One region of the Variovorax sp. FW305-3-2-15-B-LB1 genome, then DNA from elsewhere that is predicted to be linked to it. Evidence: riboswitches for the same ligand, from Rfam matches in the RefSeq annotation. Region 1 holds a riboswitch; the other holds the start of a gene.
What was found. A riboswitch is a leader RNA that binds a small molecule or an ion and turns the genes downstream of it on or off. The one in region 1 is predicted to bind glycine.

Region 1 (11,494 bases):
TGCAGCAGGTGATCGAAAAAGTCGCGCCAGTATTCAGGTTCGAGAAACCGCGGCAGATGGAATATTTCCGGCGTTGCCGATTCGAACCAGGAGGTGGTATCGCCGTGGGCTTGCCCCACGGGCACGGTCGTCACGATCACCACGCGCCACCCGTTTCGCACCAATTGCGCCACGATGGCGCTCAACAAGCGCTCGGCGCCGCCCAGCACCAGGAATGGCAGCGCGATCAACAAGGTGGGGCCGGTGGCCGCCTGAACATGGAAATCGCGCCGGGTCGCAAAAGACTGCGGCGGACGAGCCGGTGGAGAAGCGCCTGCCGCTCTCGCAGACTGAAGTGCGTCTTCCGTCAACACGTCTTCGTTGAAGCGATGGACCAGCAGCTTCTGGATTTCGTTGTCGAGCACGTCGCTTCTATTGCTCAGCGTGTTGCCGTGGCTGCGATAGTGGAAAAGCGGCTCGCGAATGCCAATGAAGCGCGCGCCGAGCGCCGCAAGGCGCACCCAGAACAGCCAGTCCTCATGGACATGCCCCGTGGTCGGGTCCGTGTCCCGGTAGCCGCCGGCCTTGCGCCAGAGTTCCTTGCTGTACACGGCGCAAGTGAGCGCATTGTTGCCGTCGAGCAGCATGTCCAGGGTCGGGCGTTCGTGCGGCGTCCAGACATCCGATCTGTCGCCAAAGAACTGCAGCCCCGGCGAGACCACCCCGTAACCGGAATGCTCCAGCATGAAGACCGCCTTCTCGATGTAAGTCGGCGCGATGCGGTCATCGGCATCCAGGCAGCAGATGTACTTGCCCCTGGCGTGACTGATGCCGAAGTTTCGGTTGGCGCCGGCACGGTACGGCTGGTCCTGCAGCAGCAGCCGCAGCTTGGGCGACGCCTTGGAGACGGCATCGATCAGGCGCTGGCGGGAGTCGGGGGAGCTCGAGCCTCCCTCCACCACGATGATCTCGATGTCGGTGAAGGTCTGCGCCTCGACCGAGCGGATCGCCTCGCCCACGAGGTGGCCGTAGTTGAAGCAAGGAACTACGATGCTGACGAGCGGCCGATCCGATGGCCAGTCCTGCCCGCTCGGCGGTTGCACGGCATCCGGCACGACGCCTGCCGGTGCGAGGAGACGGACCGCCGCCGCGGTGCGCTTCGCGGCCTCCAGGTTCCTGGCGCCGCTTCCGGCCAACGCGCGCCGGCGCCTGAATTCCCGAAGGTGATCGAAGATGCGACCCCGAAGCGTCCACCACGCCAGCTTTGCGACTTGTTTCGCCCGTCGTGCAGCGCGGGGATTGCTCGTCGCCCAGCGACGCAAGGGCGTCGTGGCTCGCCATGCGATGGTTTGTTGCATGGCCTCCACCCGACCCGCGGCCTCCAGCGCCCGGTGTTCCATGGCAGCGGTCTTCGCGACCTCCTCGGAGAGTTTCCTGCGAAGCGCCGCAGCCTCGCCCTCGCGCTCCGCGGCCCGCCTGATCTCGAAGTTGATGGCCTCGGTGGCCTGCGCCGCATTGAGACGAGCATCCGAGAGGATCACTTCGACTTCGGCCTTCAGGCGCTGGACCTCTCGGCTCGCGCCCCCGGAACTCACCGGGTGCCGGTCGCCGGATTGCAATCTCTTCAGGTCGAACGACCAGAGCTGCCCAATGCGCGCAACCAGCGGCGGCGTGAATTCGCTGCCGTCCAGTTGCACGAGCGATCGCACCGAGGCTTCGGTCGACTGGCCCGCATGCAGAAGGTGCAGGTGCGTCAGGGCCTTGGTTTCCTCGGTCGTCGCGCCATCGAAGTCGGCGTTCATCAAGCGCTCAAAGACTTCCTTGGCGCGCGCAGCCTGGCGTTCGCTCTTCGTGACGATGCCGACATAGGTCGAGGCGTAGTCCTTGATGGAAACTTCCGCGCCGGTCAGATGAGCCCCGAGCGCCGTTTCGACGATGTGGCGGATCGCCCCCTCGCTCGGATAGTAGATGTGCTCCAGCGAACTGTTCAGCCACGCCGCGTTGCTGGACTCGGCCGACATGACGGGAACCTCGAACAGCAGGAACCCGTCGTCTTTCAGCAGTTCGATGGCTGCGTGGAATCCGCCGCGAAGATCGAGCAGGTGCTCGAAGACCGCGATCGCGGTCACCACGTCGAATTCGGCGCGATGATCCTGCACCAGCTGCGGCGCCAGCAGGTCGTTGCCAAGGAGCCGGATGCCCTTGTCCTGCGCCTGCCCGGCGGCCTTGGCGTTGACTTCGATGCCGAACTTGTCGAAAGCGCTTGTGAACTTGTCCAACAAGTAGCCGTTCGCGCAGCCTATGTCGAGAATCTTCCCGTGGTCGGCCAGCAAACGGACCAGCGCGGCAGCCCAACCCAGTCCGTGCTCGGCCATGAACTCATAGTCCGCATAGCCGCTGCTCGCGCCGTTCACGTAGTAGTTGTCGTCGTAGTACGCCTGCGTGCTCTCAGGCAGGTTGGCGATCACACCCAGGCCGCAATGAGTGCATCGCTTGATTTCCATGCCATCCGCCCGGGAGGCGAACGGCTTGAAGCTGGTACCGGAACACGCGTTGCAGATCATTTTTTTGCTTGCCAGTAGAAAACGAAAGGCGGTCCGGCGTGGCGCCGGACACGTCCCTTGCACGCCCTTGATTTAAGTTGCGGAGATCTCTTCGCGCGCGCTGCGCAGGGTCTCTTCGAGAACCGAGTCCATGTCGGAGGGCTCAACGCGAAGCCCCAGCGCCTTCAGCCTGGACGGGTCGCCGACAAAAGCCCTGACATCGCTGTTACCGCGCCGCGACTCATCGTGCTTCAACTCGACCGGCACGCCGGAGACAGCGATCAGCCGCTGCGTGAGGTCCAGCAGGCGCTGTCCGTCGCCGCTGCAGATGTTCACCACCTGCGCAGAGGCGTCGCTCGCCAGGGACAGGTCGGCAAGAAGCTTCGCAGCGATCCGCACATCCATGAAGTCCCGCACGACATCGAGATCGCCGGTGGACAGCACACCGCCACGCGTGCCCATGCAAGCGATCTGGTGCGCAAAGCTTCCCAGGGCCAGAGACTTCGGCATGCCAGGCCCGATCGGATTGAACAGCCGGGCCACCACCACAGGCAACCCGCGCGAAGCCGCGACGAAGGCGTGGCTCGTCTGCGCCAACTTGCTCGCGCCATAGGCCGTGTTGGGACGGCAGGCCGCATCCTCGCGCACGGGCTGCTGGGCGGCGGGCACCGCCCCGTATTCGGCTGCGCTGCCCGCCAGGAGCACGCGCGGCTTGCTCGGCATGGCGAGCGCGCCATCCAGCAGGTTGGCAGCGAAGACGACGTTGGCCTCGTAGAGCTCGCTGTAAGAGGGGGCGGAGGAAACCCCCGCCAGATGCATGACGAACTGCGGCTCTACAGACAAGAGCAGATCGCGGACCTCGGCCGCATCGGCAGGATCGGCAAGCACGCGCCTTGCCTCGCCTGCGACAGCGGCCCGTTCGGTTCTGCTGACGGCGAAGGCTTCAAGGCCGCGCGCCTGCAGTTCTTCAAGCACCGCCCGCCCGACGAATCCGCTGGCACCGGTGACAAGCACGCGCATAGGCTACTCGGGCAGGAAAAGCTCTCGACTCTCGTCGAACATCTTCTGCGCTGTCGAGTAGTCTTCCGGTCGGCCGATGTCGAGCCAGAAGCTCTCGGGTTGTTGGTGGCAGCGCACCTTCTTGCCGGCCGCGCTCAGCTTGAGCAACAGGTCCGGCATGTCCAAGTGAACACCCTCGCTGACATGCGGCTTCACCGCGTCGCGGTTGAGCATGTAGAGGCCCATGCTGACCAGGTGCTTGCTCATGGGTTTCTCGAGGTAACCCTGAAGATTCATCTCCGCATCGACCTGGATGAGCCCGAAATCGATCTTGACCTCTCGTTCGTAGACGCAGATCGTGGCATCCGATTGCCGCTCGGCATGCGTGCGAATCAGCTGGCCGATGTCGAACGTGGTGAGCAGGTCGCCGTTGGTGACGATGAAGTTCTCTCCGACCTTGTCGATCAGTGCGCCAAGCGGACCGGCCGTCCCCAGAGGGCTGTCCTCGAGGCTGTAGTCGATCTTCAGCCCGAATCGCGAACCATCGCCGCAAAACGCGCGGATCAGGTGATGCAAATGGTTGACCGCAAGGATGACTTCGTCGACGCCGGCGCGACGCAGCTGCCGCAGCAGGAGTTCCAGCACCGGCATGTCCCCCAGGGGCATGAGGGGCTTGGGAAACGAGGCGGTGAACGGCTGAAGGCGAGTGCCCTTGCCGCCGGCCATGACGACTGCTTTCATGATGCTTGCTCCCTCAGACGGTGTAGACCGCAGGGCGGTACAGGTGGATGTTGCGGCGAATGAATTCGATGCTCTGGCGCAACCCCTCGTCCAGGTCGACTTGCGGCGACCACCCCATCAACTTCGCGGCCAGCGCGTTGTCGGAGACGAGCTTCAAGACCTCGCTCTTGTCGGGGCGCATGCGCGCGGTGTCCGCAACGATCTCCTTTTCCACGCCCATCAGCTTGAGGATGCGCTCGGCAAAGTGACCGATCGTGTAGGTCGAGCCAGTTCCCAGGTTGATGGTCTGCCCCTCGATCCCGGGCGTCACCGAAGCAGCGACGAAGCCGGCGACCGTGTCCGTCACGAAGGTCATGTCGCGCTCAGGGGTCAGCGATCCGAGCTTGATCACGTCCTGGGTCAATGCCTGCGAGATGATGGTCGGGATGAATGCCCGGGCGGACTGGCGCGGGCCGAACGTGTTGAACGGGCGCAAGGTCACGACACCGGTGTCGAACGAGCGGTAGTAGCTCTCGGCGATCTTGTCCGCCCCGATCTTCGAGGCCGAATAAGGCGACTGCCCTTGCAGCGGATGCTCTTCGTCGATCGGCACGCGCACCGCGGTGCCGTACACCTCGGAGGTGCTCGTGTGGACGACGCGACGAACCGACAGACGGCGCGCGGCCTCCACGACGTTGAGCGTTCCCTCGACGTTGGTGCGCACGTAGCTGCGCGGGGCAACGTACGAATACGGAATGGCGATCAGGGCCGCCAGATGGCAGACGACGTCGATGCCCTGCATGGCATGCATGACGAAATCGCCATCGTCGATGTTGCCCGCCACAACGCGGAACTGCCCCTTCACGTCATCCGGTGCGAATTCGAGATTGCCCCAACTCGATGCGGAACCGTAGCGGACCATAGCCGTCACCTCAGCGCCGGCACGCACGAGTGCTTCGACAAGGTGACTGCCGATGAATCCGCCTGCGCCGGTTACAAGGTATTTTTGACCCGTCAGGGTTTGAGTTGATGCGTGCATGACTTGTACTACCGAAGAAATTGTTGTGTGTCAGTGTTCAGAATGAGTGCTCTTCGGCAAGCAGCCGATTGAGGTACTTGCCGTAGGCATTTTTCTGCAGTGGCAAGGCCAGCCGCGCCAGTTGCTCCTTGTCGATGAAGCCATGCCGCCACGCGATTTCCTCCGGGCAGGCGATCTTCAACCCCTGCCGGTGCTCCAGCGTGGCGATGAACTGCCCCGCCTCCAACAGGCTTTCATGCGTACCGGTATCGAGCCAGGCATAGCCGCGCTGCATGATCTGCACGTTGAGCCGGCCAAGGTCGAGGTACGCCTGATTGACGGCCGTGATCTCGAGCTCGCCTCGTGCACTCGGCTTCACCGCCTTGGCGATGTCGATGACCTGGTTGTCGTAGAAGTACAGGCCCGTCACGGCGTAGTTGCTCTTGGGCTTGAGCGGCTTTTCCTCGATGCTGCTGGCCTTGCCTTGTGCATCGAATGCGACCACGCCATACCGCTCCGGGTCATGCACGTGGTACGCGAAAACAGTGGCTCCCGCGTCCTGCGCGTCGGCGCCGCCCAGCAGATGGGCAAAGTCATGCCCATAGAAGATGTTGTCCCCCAACACCAGCGCGCTCGGCGAGTTGCCCACGAACTTGTCGCCGATGATGAACGCCTGCGCCAGGCCATCGGGGCTCGGCTGCACCGCGTACTGCAGGTTGATGCCCCATTGGCTGCCGTCGCCCAGCAGCTGCTGGAAGCGCGGCGTGTCCTGCGGCGTGCTGATGATCAGGATGTCGCGCATGCCGCCGAGCATCAGGGTGCTCAGCGGGTAATAGATCATGGGCTTGTCGTACACCGGCAGCAGTTGCTTGCTCATGGCGAGCGTGGCCGGGTGCAGGCGGGTACCGGAGCCACCGGCAAGGATGATGCCTTTGCGTTGCGTCATGGGAGTCTTCTTCTGTGAGGGGCAGGAAAAATCAGTCGGTCAGAGCGTCTCGCGCAGCATGCGTGCCACGCCTTCCTGCCAGGGCGGCAGTCGCAGGCCGAAGGTGGTCTGCAGCTTGGTGGTGTCGAGCCGCGAGTTGTGCGGGCGCTTCGCGGGCGTCGGAAAGGCGCTGGTGGGCACGGCCTCCACGGCCTGCGGGCCGGCCTTGAGTTCGACGCCAACCTGCTGCGCCATCTCGAGCACGAAGCGCGCGTAGCCGTGCCATGTGGTCTCGCCGCCGGCGATGGCGTGGTACAGCCCGGCCTTGGCCGGGTCTTGCAAGGTGGCGCGGATGGCGTGCGCGGTGATGTCGGCCAGCAGCTCGGCACCGGTCGGGGCGCCGAACTGGTCGTCGATGACCGTGAGCTTGTCGCGCTCCTTGGCCAGCCGCAGCATGGTCTTGGCGAAGTTGCCGCCGCGTGCGGCGTACACCCAGCTGGTGCGAAAGATCAGGTGCTTCGCGCAATGCTGCGCCACCAACTGCTCGCCTTCGAGCTTGGTCTGGCCGTACACGCTGAGCGGACCGGTCGCGTCATCTTCCTTCCAGGGGCGGGTGCCGCTGCCGTCGAAGACGTAGTCGGTGGAGTAATGCACCATCAGCGCGCCGATCTGCTGCGCGGCCTCGGCCACCACGCCGGGCGAGGTGGCGTTGAGCTTGCGCGCGAAGTCGGGCTCGCTCTCGGCCTTGTCGACGGCAGTGTGCGCGGCGGCATTGACGATGACGTCGGGGCGCACCGCCAGCACCGTGGCGGCCAGCTGCTCGGGGCGGCTGAAGTCGGCGTGGAAGTCGGTGCTGTCGAAATCCAGCGCGACCAGTTCGCCGAGCGGCGCGAGGCTGCGCTGCAGCTCCCAGCCGACCTGTCCACCTTTGCCGAGCAGCAGCAACTTCATGCGGAAGCCTTTGCAGGCGCAGCGTCGTACTGCTTCTCGACCCACTCGCGGTACGCGCCGCTTTGCACGTTGCGCACCCACTCGCCGTTGGCGAGGTACCACTCGACGGTCTTGCGGATGCCGGTGTCGAAGGTCTCGGCGGGCTTCCAGCCGAGTTCGGCCTCGAGCTTGCGTGCATCGATGGCGTAGCGGCGGTCGTGGCCCGGGCGGTCCGTGACGTAGGTGATCTGTTCCTTGTACGGCTTGCCGTCGGCACGGGGGCTCAGTTCATCGAGCAGCGCGCACACGGTGTTGACGATCTCGATGTTGGGCTTCTCGTTCCAGCCGCCGACGTTGTAGGTCTCGCCGAGCTTGCCGGCTTCGAGCACGCGGCGGATGGCGCTGCAGTGGTCCTTCACGTAGAGCCAGTCGCGCACCTGCATGCCGTCGCCGTACACGGGCAGGTTCTTGCCGGCCAGTGCGTTGACGATCATCAGCGGGATCAGCTTCTCGGGGAAGTGGAACGGGCCGTAGTTGTTCGAGCAGTTGGTGGTGACCACCGGCAGGCCGTAGGTGTGGTGCCAGGCGCGCACGAGGTGGTCGCTCGCGGCCTTGCTGGCCGAGTACGGGCTGTTGGGCTCGTACTTGTTCTCTTCGGTGAAGGCCGGGTCGGTCTTGGAGAGCGAGCCGTAGACCTCGTCGGTCGACACATGCAGGAAGCGGAAGGCCGCCTTCTGGTCGGCCGGCAGGGCGTTCCAGTAGCCGCGCACCGATTCGAGCAGGCGGAAGGTGCCGAGCACGTTGGTCTGCACGAAGTCTTCCGGACCGTGGATCGAACGATCCACGTGCGATTCCGCGGCAAAGTTCACGACGGCACGGGGTTTGTGCTCGGCCAGCAGGCGATCGAGCAGCGCGCTGTCGCCGATGTCGCCCTGCACGAAGACATGGTTCGCGTTGCCCTTGAGCGACGCCAGGGTCTCCAGGTTGCCCGCGTAGGTCAGCTTGTCGAGGTTCACGACGGGCTCGTTGCCCTGCGCGATCCAGTCGAGCACGAAATTGGCGCCAATGAAGCCTGCGCCGCCGGTAACCAGGATCATGGAGTCCCCTGCATGTAGAAAAAAGTTTGCTTTACCAAAAATCAACATTCAATTATCCCATCGGTGTGAAGTGCCGATGTACAGGGCTTGGCCGGCTTGCGGGGCCCGCCTACAATCGCCAACAATTGCAGGAGAGCGGGCCTCCACGGAGGCCCTACCGAAGGCGCAAACTCCCATAAACGCTCAGGTCGGCCCGACGAAATTCCAGGCAACGCCCAGGAACTTCGGCAAGGGGTCAGTACTGCACTCATCGATACAGCCGTCTGGAGAGCCGCCACGCCATGTGGCGCACCGAAGGAGCAAACCCGCTGCGGGTGCAGCAGGGTGAATCTCTCAGGTACCGAGGACAGGGGGAGCGGCAACTTGGACATCGGTCGTCCGGTTGCTTGCTATTTTTTCAATAGCACTCCACGCCCGCCGTTCAAGCGCTGCAAACTCAAAGGTACTTGCAATGCGTGTGATCGTTCTTGGCGCCGGCCTGCTCGGCGTGACTTCGGCCTATTACCTCCAGCAACTCGGCCACGAGGTGACCGTGATCGACCGGCAGGCCACCCCGGCCGCCGAAACCAGCTTCGCCAACGGCGGCCAGATCTCGGTCAGCCATGCCGAGCCGTGGGCCAATCCGAGCGCGCCGCTGAAGGTGCTGCAATGGCTCGGCAAGGAAGATGCGCCGCTGCTGTTCCGCATCCGCGCCGACATGCGCCAGTGGCTCTGGGGCCTGCAGTTTTTGCGCGAATGCACCCCCGCCCGCACCCGCCACAACATCGAACAGATCGTTCGTCTCGGTACATACAGCCGGGAAATGTTGCAGCAATTGCGTCGAGACACCGGCCTGAACTATGACCAGCGCACGCAAGGCATCCTGCACTTCTACACAACGCAAAAAGAATTCGACGGCGCCCTCGCGCCCGCCGAGCAGATGCGTGCCCTGGGCTGCGAGCGGCTGGTCATCTCGGCCGACGAGGCCATCAGGATCGAACCCGCCCTCGCCCACATCCGCCCCCAACTCGCTGGCGCCACCTACACCGCCGAAGACGAATCGGGCGACGCCAACCGCTTCGCGCGCGAGCTCGTGAAGCTGGCCGAGGCGGCCGGCGTGAAGTTCCTCATGAGCCACACGGTGACCGCGCTGCGCGAAGCCGGCGGCAGCATCGACCACGTCGAGGCGACCGACAACGAAGGCCGCTTCCAGCGCATCCGCGGCGATGCCTTCGTGCTCGCGATGGGTTCGCTGAGTCCGTTGTACGCCGCGCCGCTGGGCATCCGCCTGCCGATCTACCCCGCCAAGGGCTACTCGGTGACGCTCCCCGTCAAGGACGCATCGAAGGCGCATCAGGTCTCGCTGACCGACGACGAATACAAGCTGGTGTTCTCGCGCTACACCTCCGAGTCGGGCGACCGCCTGCGCATCGCCGGCACGGCCGAGCTCAACGGCTACGACCGCGACCTGAACCGCGTGCGCTGCGAAGCCATCGTGCGGCGCGTCGAAGAACTCTTCCCCGGCGCCGGCGACACCGAGCGCGCGCAGTTCTGGACCGGCCTGCGCCCGGCCACGCCGAGCAACGTGCCGCTGATCGGCAAGACCAAACTGCCGAACCTGTTCCTCAACACCGGCCACGGCACGCTCGGCTGGACGCACGCCTGCGGCTCGGGCAAGTCGATCGCGCGCATCGTGAGCGGGCTGGCGCCCGAGGTCGACTTCGCGTTCGCCGGCATGCCGGCACCCGCGCCGCGCGCCGTGCAACCCGCACTGGGCTGACACGACACGCGCCCGGGTCATGCCTTGAACGTGACCCAGGGCTTGAGCCGCACGGCGCAGCGGATGAGCCCCGCGCTTTCCTGCGCCTCGATCACCGCGCCGATCGGCTTGTAGGCCTGCGGCGCCTCTTCGATGCGGCGCTCTTCGCGCAGCGTCACGCATTGCCAGCTGGCATCGGCGTCGTCGGGTGCGGGCCGCATCGCGCGCACTTCCTGCCGACGCATGCGCCGGCCGGCACCATGGCTGCACGACCACAGCCAGTCTTCATGCCCCAGCCCGGTCGCGAGGTACGAGTGATCGCCCATCGACCCGGGAATCAGCGCCAGGTCGCCCGCATGTGCCGGCGTCGCGCCCTTGCGGTGAATGTTCATGCCGTGCTCGCGCAGCACCACGTTGTGCGGCACGTCGACCACCAACGTCGACGCCGTGGCGCCCAGCAGTTCGGCGAAGTCCTTGCGCACCAGCTCGGCCAGCACGACGCGGTTGGCCCAGGCATAGCGCGCGGCCACGCCCATGGCTTCCAGGTACTCCTGCGCCAGCGGCCCGGCCAGGCCGTACAGCCCGCTCTTCGGATGGCGCAGGCCCTGCGGCCACTCGGCCCGTGCGCGGTCCATCCAGCGGCCGCCGACATGGAACCCGATGTCGCGCGAGCCGCTGTGGATCATCACCACGACCTCGCCCGCCTTGAGCCCCGCGCGGTACGCCGCGTGCCGGTCCATCACCTGATCGACCACCTGCAACTCGACGAAGTGGTTGCCGCTGCCCGGCGTGCCGAGGCACGGGTCGCGGAACACCTCGTGGCGCGCGCCGGTGTAGGCCGACGGTGCGTGCCGCGACTGCCCGCCGAAGCTCGCCAGGCCGATGCACGCGCCGATCTCGGCCTGCAGCCGGTCGCGGTCGCACGAGGCCCAGAGCCCCTCGTTGCGCACGGCGTCCAGGAACGCGGCCGGCCCGTCGTCGAACAGCGCGCGAAACGCCGCCGTGTGCACCGGCACGTCGCGCCCGTTGTCGAGCAGGCTGCGCGTGAGCCGCGCGAGCAGCTGCGTCTTGTGCGGCGCCACCTGGTCCAGCGTGAGGCCGGTGGTCAGCAGGCGCATGCCGCAGTTGATGTCGGTGCCGACCGCGGCGGGGATCACGAAGTCGCCATCGGTGGCGACGACGCTGCCCACCGGCGCGACCGAGCCCGGATGAAAGTCCGGCGTCGCGCAGGCCTTGCACACGCCGTGCGCGCCGTCGGGCGAGCGCACACTGGCAAAGGCCAGCAGCTGGTTCACTGCTTTTTCTTCCAGCGGCAGGCTCTGCGGCAGAAGAACGGTCGCCTGCGCGGCTTCGTTGCGCAGGTGATAGATGCCGTCGCGGTAGTCGACGGCGATGTGGGCGCGCGAAAAGGCGCGCTGAAGTCTCGAAAAATGACTATTGGTGGGGCTGCCCATGGCTGCAATTCCATTCGGGGAAACCGTGTCGGTTTCCGGGCCCCGTCACATCGCGTGGCGGGGCGAAAGAGATCGACCGCGTGCCTCGGGG
Region 2 (11,494 bases), on a different contig from region 1:
GTCTCGCGTTCGAACAGCCGGGCCAGCGTGCGCGCGTTCATGTGCAGCCGCGCGGCCCAGCCGTCGAGCGTGGCGGGCTGCGCGGGGTCGCGGATGAACGCCTCGCACAGCGCGGCCAGGCGTGCGTGGCGCGGCATCGGCACATGCAGCGACAACGCGGGCGCGGCCTCGATCTCGTCGAGGATCAGCTCCATCACGCGCTCGTCGCGCCCGCCCGGCGGGTAGTCCAGCGGCAGCGACACGGCCGCCACGATCAGCTCGCGCAACAGCGCCCCCACGTGGATCACGCGGCACTCGGCCCCCAGGTCGGCGCGCGTGCCGGGCTCGACGAAGACGGTGCGCATCTTCACCTCGCCCGCCATGCGTATCTGGTGCGTCATGCCCGGCGGCACCCAGACGCCGCGCCCCGGCGGCACCACCCAGCTGCCGGCCGCCGCGCCGACCATCATCACGCCCGAGATCGCGTGGATGAGCTGCCCGCGCCGGTGCACATGCGGCGGAATGAAGGCGTCGCCCGCCGGATCGGTGGCCAGCACGGCCACGGCGCGCGGGGTCGACTCGCCCTCGTCGGGGCGCAGATTCAGTTTGTCCATTTCGCGATGATGTTTGCACATTCGTAGCGAGAACATCTTCCCATGGCTTCCTACGATGGCTTTTCTCCCTCTTTTTCTCCAACCGGACATCCAGGAAAGAAGCCATCGCATGAACACGCGCCGACTCGGGCTGCTCACCGGCACCCATGCCGTCAACGACCTCTACCAGGGCCTCGTGCCCGCGCTGCTGCCCTTCATGGTGCTGGAGCGCGGCTACAGCTACACGGCCGTGAGCGGCCTGATGCTGGCGGCCACCGGGCTGTCGAGCGTGGTGCAGCCGCTGTTCGGCCTGTACGCCGACCGCCACCCGCGCGCCTGGCTGGTGCCCGTGGGCTTCCTGGTGGCGGCGCTGGGCGTGGTGCTGGCGGGCCTGAGCCAGAGCTACCTGCTCACCTGGATCGCGGTCGCGCTGTGCGGGCTGGGCATCGCGGCCTACCACCCGCCCGCCACCGTGGCCGCGCGCGCGGCCGGCGGCGCCTCGCAGAAGGCGATGAGCGTGTTCTCGGTGGGCGGCACCATCGGCGCCTCGTTCGCGCCCGTGCTGGCGGCCACGGTGGTCGGCGGCGGCAGCCTGTCGCGCAGCTACCTGCTGGGCATTCCTGCGGTGGCGATGGGCGTGGTGTGGGTCGCAGCGAACGCGCGGCGCAGCGCCGTCGCCAACAACGCGGCAGCCGCAGCGGCGCGCGCCGCGCAGGCCCGCGCCCAGGTGCTGAAGCCGCACAACGACTGGCGCGCCTTCAGCCTGCTGGTGGCGACCATCGTGGGCTGGTCGATCCCGTACGTCACGGTGCTGTCGATGCTTTCGCTGCGCATCACGCGCGACCTGCACGGCAGCACCTTCCAGGGCGCCGCGGCGCTCACCGCCTTCACCGCCGCAGGGGCCGTGGGCACGCTGGCCGGCGGCTGGCTCGGCGACCGCATCGGGCGCATGGGCACGATCCGCTGCGGCTACCTGCTCGCGCTGCCGGCCATGGCGGGCCTCGTGCTCGCCTCCACGCCCGCCGCGGCGCTGGCCTGCACCGCATGGCTCGGCATGAGCATGTTCCTGCCCTTCGCCGCGCAGGTGACGCTCGCGCAGGACTACCTGCCGCGCAACCCGGCCACCGCCAGCGGCATCACGCTCGGCCTCGCGCTCTCGGTCGGCGGGCTGGTGTCGCCGTTGTTCGGCCTGCTGTCGGATGCACGCGGGCTCGGCGTGACGCTCACGGTGGTGCTGTGCGTGCTGTGCGTGGCGACCGTGCTGGCCTTGCGGCTGCGCAATCGCACGGTGCAGGTGATGGCGGGCGAGGCTGCGGCGGCCTGAGCCCACCCCCGCGCCCACCGTGCACAGGGCACTGGGTGCTTCCCGCAGCGAAATCAAGGAGGAGCCGAAGGCGGGGGACATTCGCGGAGGGAAGTACCCGGTGTCCTGTGCACACGCCCTGATCCACGAACCACCGAAATCCGTGGGCGATTCCACGCCGCACGCCTGCTCTTTCACTGCCAGAATCGACGCAAGCTTCGACGTCGAGCCTGACAGACAAGAAGAAGGAAAGAGAAGGACGCCATGCACCGAATCGTCGCCCAGGGCAGCAGCCTTGTCGCTGCCGGCTTGCTGGCCACCGCCGGTATCGCGGCCACGCCGGCCACCGCACCCGTTGCGCCCGTTGCAGCCGTTGCACCAGCAGCCGCCCCCGCCAACCCCACCAATCCCGTCACCCACCTCGCCGAAGTGGAAAGCGCCGTGCGCACCTGGGCCGCCGCCTGGTCCGCGCGCGACGTGGAGCGCTACCTCGCGGCCTACGCGGCCGACTTCACCCCCGCGCGCGGCCAGACCCGCGAGCGCTGGGAGGCCGACAGGCGCGCCCGCATCACGGGCAAGTCGCGCATCAGCGTGGGCATCGAGGGGCTGGTGATCAGCGTCCAGGGCACGTCGGCCAGCGCGCAGTTCCGGCAGGTCTACAGCGCCGACGCGCTCACCGAGACCGACCGCAAGACGCTCGAGCTGCAGCGCGTGGGCCCGCGCTGGCTGATCCGCAAGGAGAGCGCGGGCAACTGACGCGCCCCCCTTGTCCCTGTAAGGCAAATGGTTCACGAAGATGTCACCACTTGCAACGATGCTGCAGCCTTCGACCTCCGAAAGCTGTGGCCTCCATGTTCCCCACCAAGACCGAGAAGGCACGCGACGAACTCCAGGCCGGGCAGCGCACGCTCAGCCAGCGTGAGCGCGCCCTGCTGCTCATGGCCGACGGCCGGCGCTCGCTGACCGACTTCAGCCCGCTGTTCCCCAGCCGCGTCGAGGCCGAGCAGGCGATCCAGGGGCTGATGCAGCGCGGCTACCTGCAGGTCGCGCGACCGGTCGCGCCGCCTCCTGCACCGGCCCCCACGCCCGTCCCCGCCGCCGAGCCGATCCAGGTCGCCACCTCGGCCGACAGCTTCGACGGAAAGCGCTCGCTGGCCACCACGCGCATGTTCCTGTTCGACATCTGCGAGCGCATGTTCGTGCGCCGCGACCCGCGCTTCGCCAACCAGATGCGCGACGCCCTGCGCGAGGCCCGCGACCGCGAGGCCATGCTGACCATCGCCGCGCTGATGCTCTCCGAGATCGAGAAGGCCGCCGGCCCCGAGCGCGCCGACTCGCTGCGCGAGCGCATCGACAAGCTGCTGCCGCCGGCAGAAACCGTGCACTGAGCCGCCAGCCCCGGCCCCGCGATCCACTACACTCGCCGGGTCAGGAGAGAGCCCCGCGCGACGGGGCCGCCGAAGGCGCAGGGGTTCCCCGAACGCTCAGGCAAAAGGACTGACAAGACGCCGGCAACCACCGGCGTTTCCTTGCTGGAGAGAGGCCGTGGCATTGCACACGGCCCACCGAAGGAGCAAACCCCGATCGTGGGGCGAATCTCTCAGGTAAAGCGGACAGCAGGGGTGGCCCGTGGCGTTGCAGCCATGGATTTCGACTGCCCCTTTGGAGTGCCCCGTGGCCGCTTCCTCCGCTTCCGACGCCCAACTTCTCAAGACCCCGCTGTACGACCTCCACGTGGAGCTCGGCGCCCGCATGGTGCCTTTCGCCGGCTATTCCATGCCCGTGCAGTACCCCGCCGGCCTCATGGCCGAGCACAAGCACACGCGCGATGCGGCCGGCCTGTTCGACATCTCGCACATGGGCCAGCTGCGCCTGGTCGGCCCCGATGCCGCCGCCGCCTTCGAAACCCTGATGCCCGTCGACGTGGTCGATCTGCCCGCCGGCAAGCAGCGCTACGGCCTGCTGCTGAACGACGAGGGCGGCATCCTCGACGACCTGATGTTCTTCAACGAAGGCAATGGCTCGCTCTTCGTGATCGTGAACGGCGCCTGCAAGGTGGCCGACATCGCCCACATCCAGGCCAGGATCGGCGCGCGCTGCCAGGTGCAGCCCCTGCCCGACCACGCGCTGCTGGCACTGCAAGGCCCGCAGGCCGCGGCCACGCTGGCGCGCCTGTCGCCCGGCATCGAGCGCTTCGTGTTCATGACCGGCGGCGCGGTACAGATCGGCGGCATCGCCGCCTTCGTCACCCGCAGCGGCTACACCGGCGAAGACGGCTTCGAGATCTCGGTGGCCGCAAAAGACGCCGACGCCCTCGCCCGCCTGCTGCTGGCGCAGCCCGAAGTGAAGCCCGTCGGCCTGGGCGCGCGCAACTCGCTGCGGCTCGAAGCCGGCCTGTGCCTGTACGGCAACGACATCGACACCACCACCACCCCGGTCGAAGCCTCGCTCAACTGGGCGATCCAGAAGGTGCGTCGCACCGGCGGTGCGCGCGAAGGTGGCTTCCCGGGCGCGGCAAAGGTGCTGGCCCAGCTGACCGCCGTCGCCTCGGGCGCGGCCGGGCACACCGACCACAAGACGCTCACGCGCAAGCGCGTCGGCCTCGTGGCGCTCGAACGCATTCCGGTGCGCGACGGCACGCTGCTGCAGTCGCTCGAAGGCCACGACATCGGCGCCGTCACCAGCGGCCTGCTCGGCCCCACGGCCGACCGCTGCGTGGCCATGGGCTACGTAGCCGCCGCCTTCGCCGAGCCCGGCACGCGCGTGCAGGCCATCGTGCGCGGCAAGCCGGTGCCGATGGAGGTGTCAACGATGCCTTTCGTGCCGACGCGCTACTACCGCGGCTGACCGACACTGAACCCCGCAGACCCGGCTAGGCTCTGCATCCCGATTCCATTTTTTCCACGAGGAGTTTTTTCATGAGCATCAAATACACCAAGGACCACGAATGGGTGGCGGCCGAAGGCGGCGCCGCCACCGTCGGCATCACCGTGCATGCGCAGGACGCGCTGGGCGACGTGGTGTTCGTCGACCTGCCTGAAGTGGGCAAGACCTTCGCGCAGGGCGAGGTCGCCGGTGTGGTCGAGTCGGTGAAGGCCGCCGCCGATGTGTTCATGCCCGTGTCGGGCGAGATCACCGAAGTCAACGAAGCGCTGCGCGCCGACCCGTCGCTGGCCAACAGCGACCCGCTGGCCGCCGGCTGGTTCTTCAAGGTCAAGCTGAGCGAGCCCGCGCAGCTCGACGCCCTGCTCGACGCCGCCAGCTACGACAAGTTCGCCGCCGAATCCTGATCCGCTGAACAGCAGCTTCCTCGCACCTTCGTTCCTTCTCCCCGAGCCTTCACCGCCATGCCGATTCCCGCCCTTCCCTCTTTGCAAGAACTAGAGAACGCCGAAGAATTCCTCGCCCGCCACATCGGCATCGATGCGGCGGACGAGGCGCGCATGCTGCCGGTGATCGGCTCCGAAACGCGCGCGGAACTCATCGACGGCATCGTGCCGGCGGCCATCCGACGCGCCCGGCCGATGCGCCTGCCCGCGCCTGTCACCGAGGCCGACGCGCTGGCCGAGCTGAAGACGCTGGCGTCGAAGAACAAGGTGTTCAGGAGCTTCATCGGCCAGGGCTACTACGGCACGCACACGCCGGGCGTGATCCTGCGCAACATCCTGGAGAACCCCGCCTGGTACACCGCCTACACGCCCTACCAGGCCGAGATCTCGCAGGGCCGGATGGAAGCCCTGCTCAACTTCCAGACGATGGTGTGCGACCTCACGGGCATGGCCATCGCCAACGCCTCGATGCTCGACGAGGCCACGGCCGCCGCCGAGGCCATGACGCTCGCCAAGCGCAGCGTGAAGAGCAAGAGCAACGTGTTCCTCGTGTCGGGCGACTGCCACCCGCAGACCATCGAGGTCATCAAGACCCGCGCCGCGCCGCTGGGCATCGAAGTCAAGGTGAGCACGGTGTCGGAAACGCTGCCGCACCTGATGGTGAGCGGCGAGTTCTTCGGCGTGCTCGCGCAGTACCCGGCCACCACCGGCCACGTGCACGACCTGCGCCCGCTCGCCGGCCACGCGCACCAGTGCGACGCCGCCTTCATCGTCGCGGCCGACCTGCTGGCGCTGACGCTGCTGGTCGCTCCCGGCGAGTTCGATGCCGACATCGTCTGCGGCACCACGCAGCGCTTCGGCATGCCGCTGTGCAACGGCGGCCCGCACGCCGCCTACCTGGCCTGCCGCGATTCGTTCAAGCGCTCGCTGCCCGGCCGCCTCGTCGGCGTGAGCGTCGACACACATGGCCAGCCGGCCTACCGCCTCGCGCTGCAGACGCGCGAACAGCACATCCGCCGCGAGAAGGCCACCTCGAACATCTGCACCGCGCAGGTGCTGCCGGCCGTGGTCGCCAGCATGTACGCCGTGTACCACGGCCCCGACGGCCTCACGCGCATCGCACAGCGCGTGGCCGTGCTCACCGCCATCCTCGCCAAGGGCCTGTCGCAGATGGGCCGCGAGCCGGTGAACACCACCGCCTTCGATTCGCTCACGATCCGCACCGGCGACGACACGGCCGCGATCATCGAGCGCGCGCAAGCCGGCGGCGTCAACCTGCGCCAGCGCCTGCAGCAGCACCTGGGCATCTCACTGGACGAGACCACCACGCGCGCCGACATCGAAACCCTGTGGGCCCTGTTCGTGCCCGCCGGCACCGCGATGCCGCGCTTCGACGAGCTGGCCGCCAACACCACGCCGCTGATTCCCGAGGACCTGCGCCGCACCAGCGCCTTCCTCACGCACCCGGTGTTCAACACCCACAAGAGCGAAACGGCGATGCTGCGCTACATCCGCAGCCTGTCGGACAAGGACCTCGCGCTCGACCGCAGCATGATCCCGCTGGGCAGCTGCACCATGAAGCTCAACGCGACCAGCGAGATGATCCCCATCACCTGGCCCGAGTTCGCCAACATCCACCCCTTCGCGCCCGCCGACCAGCTGCAGGGCTACGCCCAGCTCGACGCGCAGCTGCGCGCCTGGCTGTGCGAAGCGACCGGCTACGCGGGCATCAGCCTGCAGCCCAACGCGGGTTCTCAGGGCGAGTACGCGGGCCTGCTGGCCATCAAGTCCTTCCATGAAGCCAAGGGCCAGGGCCACCGCAACATCTGCCTGATTCCCTCGTCGGCGCACGGCACCAACCCGGCCAGCGCCCAGATGGTGGGCCTGCAGGTGGTGGTGACGGCCTGCGACGCACAGGGCAACGTCGACATGGACGACCTCAAGCGCGCCTGCGAAAAGCACAGCGCCCACCTGGCCGCCGTGATGATCACCTACCCCAGCACGCACGGTGTGTTCGAGACCCGCGTGAAGGAACTGTGCGAACTCGTGCATGAACATGGCGGCCGCGTGTACGTCGACGGCGCCAACATGAACGCGCTGGTCGGCGTGGCCGCGCCGGGCGAGTTCGGCGGCGACGTGAGCCACCTGAACCTGCACAAGACCTTCTGCATTCCGCACGGCGGCGGCGGCCCGGGCGTCGGCCCGGTCTGCGTGGTCGAAGACCTCGTGCCCTACCTGCCGGGCCATGCCACGGCCGGCGTGCCCTCGAACGGCGTGGGCGCCGTGTCGGCCGCGCCGCTGGGCAATGCGGCCGTGCTGCCGATCAGCTGGATGTACTGCCGCATGATGGGCGCCAAGGGCCTGCAGGCCGCGACCGAAACGGCCATCCTGAGCGCCAACTACATCAGCGCCCGCCTGAAGGACCACTACCCCACGCTGTACGCGAGCCCCAACGGCCACGTCGCGCACGAGTGCATCCTGGACCTGCGCCCGCTCAAGGACACCAGCGGCGTCACCGCCGAAGACGTGGCCAAGCGCCTCATCGACTACGGCTTCCACGCGCCCACGCTGAGCTTCCCCGTGCCCGGCACGCTGATGGTGGAGCCCACCGAAAGCGAACCGCTGGCCGAGCTCGACCGCTTCGTCGACGCGATGATCGCCATCCGCGGCGAGATCCGCCGCGTGGAAGAAGGCGTCTGGTCGAAGGACGACAACCCGCTCAAGCATGCGCCGCACACCGCCGCCAGCCTGCTCGGCACGGAGTGGAGCCACCCGTACTCGCGCGAACTCGGCGCGTTCCCGCTGGCCGAACTCAAGCAGACCAAGTACTGGCCGCCGATCGGGCGCGTCGACAACGTCTACGGCGACCGCAACCTGTTCTGCAGCTGCGTGCCGGTGGGCGAGTACCAGGAAACCGAAGAGGCCTGACGAAGGCGCGGCGGCGCAGGCCGCCCACCGTTCAGCCTTCGCGGCGGTACATCGCCCACTTCACGGTGAGCAGGTCCGCGGCGATCTTCGCGGCGTTCACGCCCGCGTAGGTTTCGGACGGATCGAAGGCGAAGGCCGCCTGGTAGCGCTTGATGTGCGCGTAGTCCCGATCGAAGGTCATCGGGCCCATGAGTTCGGTCGGGTCGGTGCCGGCGGGAAGCGCCAGGAATTTCCCGGGGTCGGTGGTGCTCTGGTAAAGATCGACGCTCATCAGGTTCATGGCTTGCCCTCGAAGTCGTAGGCGCAAATCATCTCGACCCTTCGCGCCGCATGCAATCGGCCCGCGCCTACAGGGCGTGCAGGCGGGGCGCTGTCAGTGCATCGCGCCTCAGGGCTGCTTCTTCTTCGCGATCTCGCCGGTGGCGATCTGCGCGCGCAGCCCGCGCAGGCTGGCCTTCATCTTGCGCTCGTTCTCGGGCCCCATGCGCACCAGGATCTTCTGGCCGGCCGAGAGCGATTCGAGCTTCGGGTCGGCGTATTCGTAGCGCACCCACGGCCGCTGCGAGGGAATGTCGCCCTTCACCTCGACCAGCTTCACCTGCACGGGCCCCGTGGGCTCGGGCGCCTGCAGCAGGTGGTCGATCACGGCGATGAAGCGGTCGTTGAAGTAGCGCCCCGGATAGCCCAGCTCTTCGTACGCCTGCTGGAACAGCGGGTACAGCCGCGCATACACCGCCGCCGCCTTGGCCGGATCGACAGCCCCGGCCAGCATCACGATGCCGTTGTAGCGCGCGGCGTTGTTCGCCGCGATGGTCTGCACGCCGCCCTGCTGTGGCCCCTCGGTGATGAAGCGCTGCGGCGCGGGCTGCACCGGCCACTTGCTGGCGGGCGCCTGCTCGCGCGGCAGGTTGTCGACCGTGGCCACGAAGCGCCGCACGACGCCGTCGGACTGCAGGTAGGCCGCCACGGCCTTGCCGCCCAGCAGCTCGGTGAGCGCCTTCATCACGCGCGCATCGGAACTGGCCAGCGCGGGCAGCGCGGCATCGGGCGGGGCCAGCGCCTCGACCGGGTTCTGCGGGCCCTTCGGCTCTTCAACCTTGGGCGGCTCAGGGGGCGCGTCGTTCGGGGCGACGGCCACGGGCGCGGTCGGCAGCGGCGCCAGTTGCTGCTGCTGGTACCAGCGCCAGCCGAAATAAGCCGCCACCAGCACGACCAGCGCAAGGCCGACGATGGTGCCCATCGGCGCTTCCTTGCGGGGTCGGAATTCAGGGGTGTCGCGGGGGGAGTCGGCGTCGGACATGGGCGGTTTCCTTTTGCGGGATGGCAGTGGGGAGACGAAAGGCAATGGTGCACCAGGATGGCCTGCACGACCCGCACGATCGCCACGTTCTCGTAACCCCCTGTGACGCCCCACCCGCGCCGAAGTTCAGTCGCTCACGCTGTCACTCGCCGCCGATGCGCACCACGTGCGCCTCGCGCGGATCGACACGGCCCGCGTGCAGGTCGGCGATCACGGCCTGCGCATGCGCGAAGCCACTGCCTTGCGCGAGCGTCATCCAGCGGTTGCCCGGGCGGCTCAGCTCGGCGATGAAGCGGCCCTGCGCGTCGTTGAAGCGGCGATTGACCTCCTGCGGGCCCCAGTCGGCATTGCGCTTGCGGATCTGCACGGGCGCGAAGTAGAGCTTCGGCGTGGGGCCGGGCAGCGCACTGGTGTCGCCGAGGAATTCAGTCTTCTGCGCCGAGCCCGCATAGCAGTCGTACACCAGCGATTCGCCGAAGTGGTGGTGCACGGTGGCGCGCAGGTCGTCGTGGCCCGCGAAGTCGACGTACAGCGTGGGCACGTCGGCCGCGAGCGTGGCGATCTCGCCGTAGGCCACCGTGCGGTCGTAGCAGCCCAGCGCCTCGACGAAGGCGCGGTTGCCTTCCGACGTGGCCGCGATCAGCTGCAGGCCCTCGCGGCGGCCGAGGCAGAAGGCCGTGCCGAACGCGGTCTTGCTCGATGCGCTCGACACCACCACCTGCGTCGCACCGAAGAAGCCGTTGTCTTCGAGAAAGTCGGCCAGCATGAACGAGGTGATGAACAGCGGGCGCACCAGCATCTGGTAGTCCTCCAGCGCGGCGACGTAGCCCGCGTCGTGGCTGCAGCGCATGTACTGGTTGTAGGCCGACACCAGCTCGCTGCGGTGTGGCGCGCCGTCGTAGAAGCCGCGCGGCGTCACGCGCACCGGCTGCATGCGCAGGTGGCTCGCAATGGGAAAGTAGCCGTAGAAGCGCTCGCCCACGGCCACGCCTTCGACATTCGATGCCACCACGTCGGCAAAGCCCCAGGCCGGCATGTGGCCCCAGTCGGCATCGCCGGTGGGGAAGAACTGCCAGTACTTCATCACGGCATCGCCGAAGGCCGCGTAGGTGATGTTGTTGGTGGTGAGCGAGAAGCGCTCGATCTGCATCAGCACCTCGCCCGGCTGCAGAGTGCCGGCGTCTTCCGAAGTGACGATGCGGGTGGTTCCGAGTGCGTTCTTGCGCGTTTCGAGGCGGGTTAAAGTGAATGCGTTGTTCATTCGCAAACTGTAGGACGGCCCGCTTCGCCGCGGGTTCGGAAACCTGGTCCATGCCCGCCGCACCCCGCTCCAAGCCCCTGAAACGCCCCACCCAGGCGCGCGGCAAGTTCACCGTGCAGGCCATCTACGACGCCTTTGTTCGGATTTGGCGCGCGCAGGGCTGGGAGGGCGTGACCACGCGCGCCGTGGCGCTCGAAACCGGCATCGCCGTCGGCACCTTCTACGACTACTTTCCCGACAAGGAAGCCCTGCTCTCGGGCTATGTGCGCCACTGCGTCGAGGCGCTGCTCACGCGGCTCGACGCGGACGTGATCGCGCCTTCAGGCATCGACTGGCGCGAACGTACGCAGCGCCTCGTGCGCCTCACCTGCGACACGCACCTCGACGGCTTGCCCGCCTTCGACCACGAGATGCTGATGCTCGAGCACCGCGTGGCCGAACCCAAGCACCACCGCCGCGTGTACGACGAGCTGCTCGCACACTGGACGCAGGCCTTCGCCGCCTGCCGCGACCTGCAGCCGCCGCCCTCGCCCGCCACCGTGCAGGCGCTGCTGACCGCCGCCTGGGGCGGGCGTCGCTACCGGCTGCTGGTGCAGCCCGACGACGCGACGGGTGACGCCTGGGTCGCCGAAATGGAGGCGATGGTCATGGCGCGGCTGTTGGCGCGCTGAGCGCCTGCAGCCACGCCAGCGTGCCCTGCAGCTCGGCCGGGCGGATCTCGTGCGCGCCCGGGAAGTCCGAGCCCGACAGCGCCAGCGGCAGCCCGCGCGCCAGCTCGCGCGTGGCCTGTGCGGCGCTCGG

Region 2: it holds a riboswitch for glycine, as region 1 does, so the genes downstream of both, gcvT (glycine cleavage system aminomethyltransferase GcvT) here and AC3WQR_RS01785 (D-amino acid dehydrogenase) in region 1, are expected to answer to the same signal.

The regions. Positions count from the first base shown of each region.
Region 1 is NZ_JBYSZY010000002.1:54,418-65,911, reverse strand. It holds gene AC3WQR_RS01820 (glycosyltransferase) at 1-2,543, opposite strand, end outside; gene AC3WQR_RS01815 (NAD-dependent epimerase/dehydratase family protein) at 2,616-3,542, opposite strand; gene AC3WQR_RS01810 (sugar phosphate nucleotidyltransferase) at 3,546-4,262, opposite strand; gene AC3WQR_RS01805 (GDP-mannose 4,6-dehydratase) at 4,276-5,280, opposite strand; gene rfbA (glucose-1-phosphate thymidylyltransferase RfbA) at 5,318-6,205, opposite strand; gene rfbD (dTDP-4-dehydrorhamnose reductase) at 6,245-7,135, opposite strand; gene rfbB (dTDP-glucose 4,6-dehydratase) at 7,132-8,211, opposite strand; glycine riboswitch at 8,330-8,420, shown strand; glycine riboswitch at 8,465-8,571, shown strand; gene AC3WQR_RS01785 (D-amino acid dehydrogenase) at 8,663-9,970, shown strand; gene AC3WQR_RS01780 (RtcB family protein) at 9,988-11,403, opposite strand.
Region 2 is NZ_JBYSZY010000008.1:24,074-35,567, forward strand. It holds gene AC3WQR_RS07240 (AraC family transcriptional regulator) at 1-593, opposite strand, end outside; gene AC3WQR_RS07245 (MFS transporter) at 703-1,896, shown strand; gene AC3WQR_RS07250 (L,D-transpeptidase Cds6 family protein) at 2,353-2,631, shown strand; gene AC3WQR_RS07255 (hypothetical protein) at 2,727-3,263, shown strand; glycine riboswitch at 3,295-3,385, shown strand; glycine riboswitch at 3,398-3,502, shown strand; gene gcvT (glycine cleavage system aminomethyltransferase GcvT) at 3,550-4,722, shown strand; gene gcvH (glycine cleavage system protein GcvH) at 4,794-5,165, shown strand; gene gcvP (aminomethyl-transferring glycine dehydrogenase) at 5,223-8,132, shown strand; gene AC3WQR_RS07275 (hypothetical protein) at 8,164-8,412, opposite strand; gene AC3WQR_RS07280 (DUF3014 domain-containing protein) at 8,521-9,432, opposite strand; gene AC3WQR_RS07285 (DUF2855 family protein) at 9,575-10,693, opposite strand; gene AC3WQR_RS07290 (TetR/AcrR family transcriptional regulator) at 10,744-11,364, shown strand; gene AC3WQR_RS07295 (alpha/beta hydrolase) at 11,339-11,494, opposite strand, start outside.